One region of the Bartonella bennetti genome, then DNA from elsewhere that is predicted to be linked to it. Evidence: predicted binding sites of a transcription regulator. Region 1 holds the regulator's gene; the other holds the start of a gene.

Region 1 (4,347 bases):
GGAAATCAAAAAACAATTGAGTTATTTTATATCTTAAAAAGCAAAATAGTTTTAAAACTATTCAATGCAATACTTTATACGAATGTAGATTAAAAATTAGCGCTTCATGATAAAAAATTTTTTCAATACATTTACACCGTTTCAGATTCAACAGAAACTTCTTTTACTTTTCCCTTAGTTACACCAACTATTGCCGGACGTAAAACACGTTCACCAATAATATAACCTGCTTGAACAACTTGCTGAACAGTATTTTCTGGCACATCAGCATTGGGAATTTCAAACATTGCTTGATGAAAATGAGGATCAAATTTTTGTCCTTCTGGATCAATTTTTTTTACCCCATGACGCTCTAAAGCTGTCATCATTGCACGCTCGGTCATTTCAACACCTTCTATTAATGTTTTCAAACCGGAATCATTCTCACCTGCATCTTTCGGAATTGCTTCCAATGCACGGTGCAAATCGTCAGAAACAGATAACATATCACGAGCAAAATTGGCAATTGAATATGCTTTGGCATCAGCTATATCACGTGCTGTTCGACGTCGAAGATTTTCCATATCCGCTGCGAGACGTAAAATTTGATCTCTTAGTTCCTTATTTTCACCCTGCAAAATAACTAAAGGATCAGCAGGCTTAATTTCCTCTGCCTCAGCGTTTGAGCAATCTTCTTCGTGCATGTTTAAAAACTCATCCGAAGCTTGTTTAAGTACGTCACGATCAACTGAATTCTTCAAATCGCAATTTTCAAATGAAGCATCAACAAATTTGTTTTTTTCATCAGACATAAAAACTCTATTCCTTCATAAAATTTATACTCTTGATATCGAAATTTTTCAAACAAAAATCAAGAGCTCTTTACTTATTCGTTAGCACAATGATCACTCCTAATACAACATTCAACCATGCTAACGTAACAATTGTGATACAAGCTGAGCTGTATAATCAACCATAGGTACAATCCTTGCATAATTAAGACGTGTTGGCCCAATAACACCTACAGCACCAATGACTCTTTTTTGTGTATCACAATAAGGAGCTACTACTAAAGAAGAACCAGAAAGTGAAAATAATTTATTCTCTGAACCAATAAAAATACGCACCCCTGATCCTTCATCTGCTAAGTCAAGCAACTGTGCCATGCTTTCGCGTGTTTCAAGGTCATCAAACAAATATCTCAACCGCTCTAAATCTTCTCCTACTTTCACATCTTCAAGTAAGTTGCCCCGCCCCCGAACAATAAGATGTATTTTATGATCTGAATCTTCTCCTCCCCAGAGAGCTAAACCAGTTTCAACAAGATGTTGAGACAATTGATGAAGAGCAGCTCGTGTTTCTGAGCATAAACGTGCAACTTCTATTTTTGCTTCATTAAGTGTACGTCCCTGTATATGAGCATTGAGAAAATTTGTTGCTTCTGTCAATTGTGCATGAGTCACACCTTCTGGTAACTTAATAATACGATTCTCAACATCACCTTTTTGTGTGACTAAAACTGCAAGAGCATGCTCTCCATCAAGACGTACGAATTCAATATGCTTCAGTGTACCTTCCTGTTTCGTTGCGAGAACTAATCCTGCTCCTCGTGAAAGACCTGAAAGAATTTGACTCGCTTGAATTAAAAAATGCTCAACCGATTGTGCATTACCAGCTTCTTTAACTTGATTTTCAATATTTTCACGTTCCTCGGTTGGTAAATCGCCTACTTCCATAAATGCATCAACAAAAAATCGCAAACCTGATTGCGTTGGCATTCTCCCTGCGGACACATGGGGCGCATAAATTAAACCAAGATGCTCAAGATCACTCATTACATTGCGAATTGTTGCAGGTGATAACGTTTGTTGTAAAAGACGCGAAAGATTACGCGAACCGACCGGTTCACCATCATTAAGATAAGCTTCAACAATATGACAAAAAATATCACGTGAACGCTTATCAAGAGTTTTTAAGGAGTCATCAAGGGGTATTTGCTTCATAACGATTGTTTCACTATTTTAAAAATACTTCTTTATTATATAAGTTCTTCAAAAAGATGGTCAAATAATCTAAATACAGCGCAAAAGATATATCGCATATCTATTACAATAATACCATTATCAAATACGAATAATTACCTTAGGATAAATATAAAAATATGTAGAATTATGTCTCATAAACCTAAAAATAATTATTTTACAATTGTCTAAATTGATTACAAATACAATCAATTGTATTCTGCAATAAATTTTTAAAAATCATTTGAATTCTATTCCTTACGATATATAAAATATTAATTCATGCTATAAAAATTGACAAATTAAAATTGATACCAAATCTTGTTACTTAATGAATCAATACATTGTATATAAAAAATTTAAGCAACTACCAAAAAAATTTTAATGATGTCACATTTTTTGTTGTATTGAAATTGCCAAAACATTGTTACCAATTTTTATTCTATACAAATAAACCCTTAATCAAACCGAGATTATTGCTTCATTTTAGGAAACATATACATGAGAAGTATAGCAATCAAAAAACTTATTATTGCTACGCATAATACCGGTAAATTGAATGAAATTACCACATTGATTGCTCCTTTTGGTATAACAACACAATCAGTAAAAGAACTTGGCTTGCCCGAACCAAAAGAAACAGGAAAAACATTCGAAGAAAATGCTTATATCAAAGCTTTTGCAGCTGCAAAAGCCACAAACTTCCCTGCTTTATCTGATGATTCTGGTATAGAAATAGACGCCTTAAATGGTGCACCAGGTGTTTATACAGCTGATTGGGCTCTCCAACCCGATGGTACACGTGATTTTCTAAAAGCTATGCAAACAGTAGAAAATGAATTACAAAAAGTTGGCTCTTTTAAAAAAAATCAACGTAAAGGCCGATTTATATCCGTTATTTGCCTTGCATATCCCGATGGACGTGCAGATTATTTTTGCGGCAGTGTTGAAGGTACATTCATTTGGCCACCACGGGGAAACAAAGGTTTTGGCTTTGATCCTATTTTTTTACCTGATGGATACGAAAATACCTTTGGTGAAATGTCAACAGCACAAAAACATAACTGGAAACTTAATGGTCAAACACCTCTTTCCCACCGCGCACGCGCCTTTAAACTCTTTGCGGAAAATTTTTTAGTTCTCTCATGACGAAGCCCTTTGGTATTTACATTCATTGGCCGTTTTGTACGAGCAAATGTCCTTATTGTGATTTTAATTCGTATGTTCGTATAAATGGAGTAGATCAATTGCGTTTTGCAAACGCTTTTGAACGTGAAATAACAACACAAGCTCATGAAATAGGCCCTCGTCGTATTACAAGCATTTTTATCGGCGGGGGAACACCTTCCCTTATGACACCTCAAACTGTTGATCGTTTATTACAAGCTGTCGCGAAAAACTGGACAATCGATGACAAAGTTGAAATTACACTTGAAGCTAATCCTTCTAGTGTAGAAGCAGATCGCTTCCGTGGTTATCACTTAGCAGGTGTTAACCGTTTATCTCTAGGTGTACAAGCACTCAATGATAAAGCATTACAACAACTTGGTCGTCTCCATAACGCTAAGCAAGCTCTTCATGCTATTAATTTAGCACGTAAAATTTTCCCACGTTTATCTTTTGACTTAATTTATGCGCGCCCCAAACAAACACTTAAACAATGGAAATCTGAACTTTTGCAAGCCATTAATTTGGCTGCAGACCATCTCTCTTTATACCAACTCACCATAGAAGACGGAACAACGTTTAAAAAGCTTCATGCAGCAGGAAAACTAATCCTACCAGCATCAGAGCAAGCAGCAAATCTTTATACCCTTACCCAAGAAATAACCACTATGCATGGTCTGCCAGCCTATGAAATATCAAATCATGCGATTCCTGGTGCTGAGTCATGCCATAATCTCCTTTATTGGCGTTATCATGAATATGCAGGTTTTGGTCCAGGTGCGCATGGACGTTTTATCAAGCAGTCACTGAAAAATTCCTCTCTTTTCTCAGAAAAATTACCATCCAGAACTGAAAATCATAACCGTTATGTCACCATAAACGAAAAACATCCCGAAAATTGGCTTGAATTAGTAGAAACTACAGGGCATGGTTGTATTGATACAGAACACTTGTCTCAAGAACAACAAGCTAACGAAATGCTACTCATGGGCTTGCGTCTTGCAGAAGGACTTGATCTAATACGCTATGAAACTTTAAATCGCCAAAGTTTATCATCAAAAAAACTGATCTATTTACAACAACAAGGATTAGTCGAAATAACGGACAATCAACATTTAAAAGCCACAATAAAAGGACGCATTTTTCTTGATCACATTATTTATCAATTAGCAAACTAAAA
Region 2 (4,347 bases), 310 kb from region 1:
GAACATAAGATACACTTAAATGAGCAAAAATTTGTTAGTTGATTTAAGAATAAAATTAAAGAAAAAACATAAGAAAAACGGGCCTACTGGCCCGTTTCTCTTTTATCTTTGGCTTATAGGCATTAGAAATCCATTCCGCCCATTCCGCCCATTCCGCCACCGCCCATTGGAGGCATCGGTGTATCTTTCTTTGGAAGTTCAGCAACCATCGCTTCCGTTGTGATGAGAAGGCTTGCAATTGATGCAGCATTCTGTAAAGCAGAGCGAACAACTTTTACTGGATCAACAATTCCCAAAGCAATTAAGTCACCAAATTGTCCTGTTGCAGTGTTGTAACCAAACGTATCTGAATTATTTTCCAATACCTTGCCAACAATAATTGCTGCTTCTTCACCTGCATTCATCGCGATCTGACGTGCTGGCGCTTGCAAAGCGCGACGTACAATGTGGATACCAGCCTCTTGATCAGGATTCTTTCCTTTGACAGTCAACGCATTTGCAGCACGCAAGAGAGCAGTTCCACCACCAGCAACAATACCTTCTTCTACAGCTGCTCGTGTTGCATTCAAGGCATCATCAACACGGTCTTTCTTTTCTTTCACTTCAACTTCTGTTGCACCACCAACGCGAATAACGGCAACACCACCAGCAAGTTTTGCGAGTCTTTCTTGCAGTTTTTCACGATCATAATCAGAAGTTGTTTCCTCAATCTGCGCCTTAATCTGGTTAACACGTGCAGTAATTTCAGCCTTGTGTCCAGCACCATCAATAATGGTTGTGTTTTCTTTAGTGATGTTAACTTTCTTTGCACGTCCAAGCATATCTAAGGTAACATTTTCAAGCTTAATACCAACATCTTCAGAAATAACCTGACCCGATGTTAAGATAGCAATATCCTCTAACATCGCTTTACGGCGATCACCAAATCCTGGAGCTTTAACAGCAGCGATTTTCAAACCACCACGCAGTTTATTAACCACGAGGGTTGCCAAAGCCTCACCTTCCACGTCTTCTGCGATAATAAGCAGAGGTTTACCCGATTGTACAACTGCTTCAAGAACAGGAAGCAAAGATTGCAAATTAGACAATTTCTTTTCATGAATAAGAATATAAGGATCATCAAGATCAGCAACCATTTTTTCAGCATTTGTCACAAAGTAAGGAGACAAATAGCCACGGTCAAATTGCATACCTTCAACAACTTCTAATTCAGTTTCAGCTGTTTTTGCTTCTTCTACCGTGATGACGCCTTCATTGCCTACTTTTTCCATAGCATCGGCAATCATTTTTCCAATTTCAACGGCACCATTTGCAGAAATCGTTCCAACTTGTGCAATTTCTGCTGAAGTTTGAATTTTTTTCGCTTTTTTGAAAAGATTCTCAACAACTTCTTCAACAGCAGCATCAATCCCACGCTTGAGATCCATTGGATTCATCCCAGCAGCAACGGCTTTTACACCTTCTTGTACAATCGCTTGTCCTAAAACAGTAGCCGTTGTTGTTCCATCACCTGCAATGTCGTTGGTTTTCGAAGCCACTTCGCGCAACATTTGTGCGCCCATATTTTCGAACTTATCTTCTAATTCAATTTCTTTTGCAACGGATACACCATCTTTTGTGATACGAGGCGCACCAAATGATTTATCAATCACCACATTGCGTCCTTTAGGGCCGAGCGTTACCTTAACAGCATTAGCAAGGATATCAACACCGCGCAATAAGCGCTCACGCGCTTCACGGCCAAATTTGACTTCTTTAGCAGCCATCTAATTTCTCCTTGGAGTTGTCTTAAATAATCAAACAAAATAATTGAGAAATTGGATTAACCCAAAATTCCCATAATATCAGACTCTTTCATGATTAAGAGGTCTTCACCATTAATCTTAACTTCAGTTCCAGACCATTTCCCAAACAAGACACGGTCTCCTGCTTTCACTTCTAGAGGAACGCGCTTTCCACTATCATCGAGAGCACCATTTCCAACCGCAATAATTTCACCTTCTTGAGGTTTTTCCTTTGCTGTATCAGGGATGATAATCCCACCAGCTGTTTTATTTTCAGATTCAACCCGACGAACAACGACACGATCGTGAAGTGGGCGGAATTGTATATTAGCCATGTTTTATATCCTTAAAACTTAATATAACTGAATTAATCTTAAGTTCCTGTTAGCACTCTCTTGTGACGAGTGCTAACAATAAAGCGAATATAAACATGGCGTATTCCCATGTCAAGGGTTCTCATTAAAATTAACCTGCACCTTTTCATAGTCTTCCGTGTAAAATTTTAGCACTTATTTTTTTGATTAATTTATAGTATAAAAAAATTTAAATGAATTAGTAGGAATCGTCATGCTTAAAACTCGTCAAGAAACCGATAGCTTTGGAACAATCACCGTACGCAATGATCGTTATTGGGGAGCACAAACTGAACGTTCTCTTCATCATTTTAATATAGGCATAGAAAAACAACCTTTGACCCTGATTTATGCCTTAACTCTTATTAAAAAAGCTGCAGCCCTCGTTAATATGGAAAAAGGGAAACTTCCGCAAAATATCGGGCAAACGATTGTTACTGCGGCTGATGAAGTCCTTGCAGGAAAATTCGATGCCCATTTTCCTCTTTCTGTTTGGCAAACAGGTTCCGGCACACAAAGCAATATGAATGTCAATGAAGTCATTGCCAATCATGCTAACGTACTTTTGGGAGGGGCTCTTGGAAGCAAAAAACCGGTTCACCCGAATGATCACGTAAATATGAGTCAATCCTCAAACGATTCCTTTCCCACAGCCTTACATATTGCTACCACACTGCAAACACGCCAACATCTGTTACCAGCTCTTGATGCTCTTATTGGGAGCCTACAGAAAAAAGAAAAAGAATTTTCCGACATCATCAAAATCGGACGGACCCATACTCAAGATGCGACACCTCTCACATTAGGGCAAGAATTTTCAGGCTATCGCGCCGCTCTAGAAGCCAATCGCACACGAATTGAAACAGCGCTCACTGATGTTCAAATGCTTGCTCAAGGAGGCACAGCCGTCGGAACAGGTCTCAATGCTCCATTAGGCTTTGATGACGCATTTGCCAAAACAATAAGCACCCTCACAGGAATTACTTTCAAAACCGCTCATAATAAATTTGAAGCGCTTGCTCATCACGGGGCTCTTACACATTTTCATGGCAGCCTCAATGCTTTAGCAGCTGACCTGTTTAAAATTGCCAACGACATTCGTTTCTTAGGATCGGGCCCACGTTCAGGACTAGGTGAATTGAGCCTTCCGGAAAACGAACCAGGTTCTTCTATCATGCCAGGAAAAGTCAATCCGACACAGTGTGAAGCTCTGACTATGGTCGCTTGTCAAGTATTTGGCAACCATAGTAGTATCACATTTGCCGCCAGCCAGGGACATTTTGAACTGAATGTCTATAAGCCGGTCATTGGATATAATGTGATGCAATCACTCAATCTTTTAGGAGATTGTATGCGCTCTTTCGATACATATTGTATCCAAGGATTACAAGCAAATAGAGAACATATTCACGCTTTGATGGAACGTTCTCTCATGTTGGTTACTGCTCTTGCTCCAGAAATTGGGTATGAAAAAGCAGCTGAAATCGCCAAAACAGCCTATAAAAATGGAACAAGTCTCCGTGAGGAAGCTTTAAAAGCAGGTGTTTCTGCCGCTGATTATGATCGACTTGTTGACCCTAAAAAAATGATTCAGCCACAATAAGAAAAGAATTATTGCCAAAGAAAAAAGTGTTTATGTAATAATATCCGGCTGTTCGCGTCCTAAATGATGTTTGATTTTTAATACCTCAAAAGCGGCTTGCTTTAAAGGTTGAAGAACTTTTTGCGGATCTTGATTGTGCTTACAGGGATCACCCTCATACTGTTCAAGATAAAGCCGAACAAGAGCTCCCGTTGTTCCTGTCCCAGAAAGACGAACCACTAAACGTGCTCCATGATCAAAAAAAATACGGACCCCTTGCCGTATACTCACACTATGATCAACGGGATCATGATAAACAAAATCATCAGCTTTCTTGACCGTTAATCCAGCTATTTTTGTACCTGGCTCTGGTAAGCATTCGGATAATTGTTCTACCATTGCAAAAGCTTTGTGGGCTTCTATCTCTTCATAATCATACCGTGAAAAATAAAAGCGTCCGTAGGTATACCAATGCTGTTGAGCAATTTGCGCCACGGTTTTTTTTGTAACAGCAAGAAGATTTAGCCAGAACAAAACAGCCCATAATCCATCTTTTTCACGCACATGATCTGACCCTGTACCAAAGCTTTCTTCCCCACAAAAAGTTATTTTTCCAGCATCTAGAAGT

The links. Region 1 encodes HrcA, which represses chaperone genes, less so after heat shock. Its sites were predicted from a motif close to GTTAGCACTCNCNNNNNGNGAGTGCTAAC; they were not measured.
Region 2: the regulator HrcA is predicted to act here: its motif matches at 2,168-2,196, upstream of groES (co-chaperone GroES).

Annotation. Positions count from the first base shown of each region.
Region 1 covers NZ_CP174576.1:1,551,406-1,555,752, reverse strand. The annotation lists gene grpE (nucleotide exchange factor GrpE) at 132-791, opposite strand; gene hrcA (heat-inducible transcriptional repressor HrcA) at 912-1,982, opposite strand; gene rdgB (RdgB/HAM1 family non-canonical purine NTP pyrophosphatase) at 2,502-3,149, shown strand; gene hemW (radical SAM family heme chaperone HemW) at 3,146-4,345, shown strand.
Region 2 covers NZ_CP174576.1:1,242,536-1,246,882, forward strand. The annotation lists gene groL (chaperonin GroEL) at 123-1,766, opposite strand; gene groES (co-chaperone GroES) at 1,823-2,119, opposite strand; gene fumC (class II fumarate hydratase) at 2,352-3,740, shown strand; gene ACJTDF_RS05575 (alpha-D-glucose phosphate-specific phosphoglucomutase) at 3,771-4,347, opposite strand, start outside.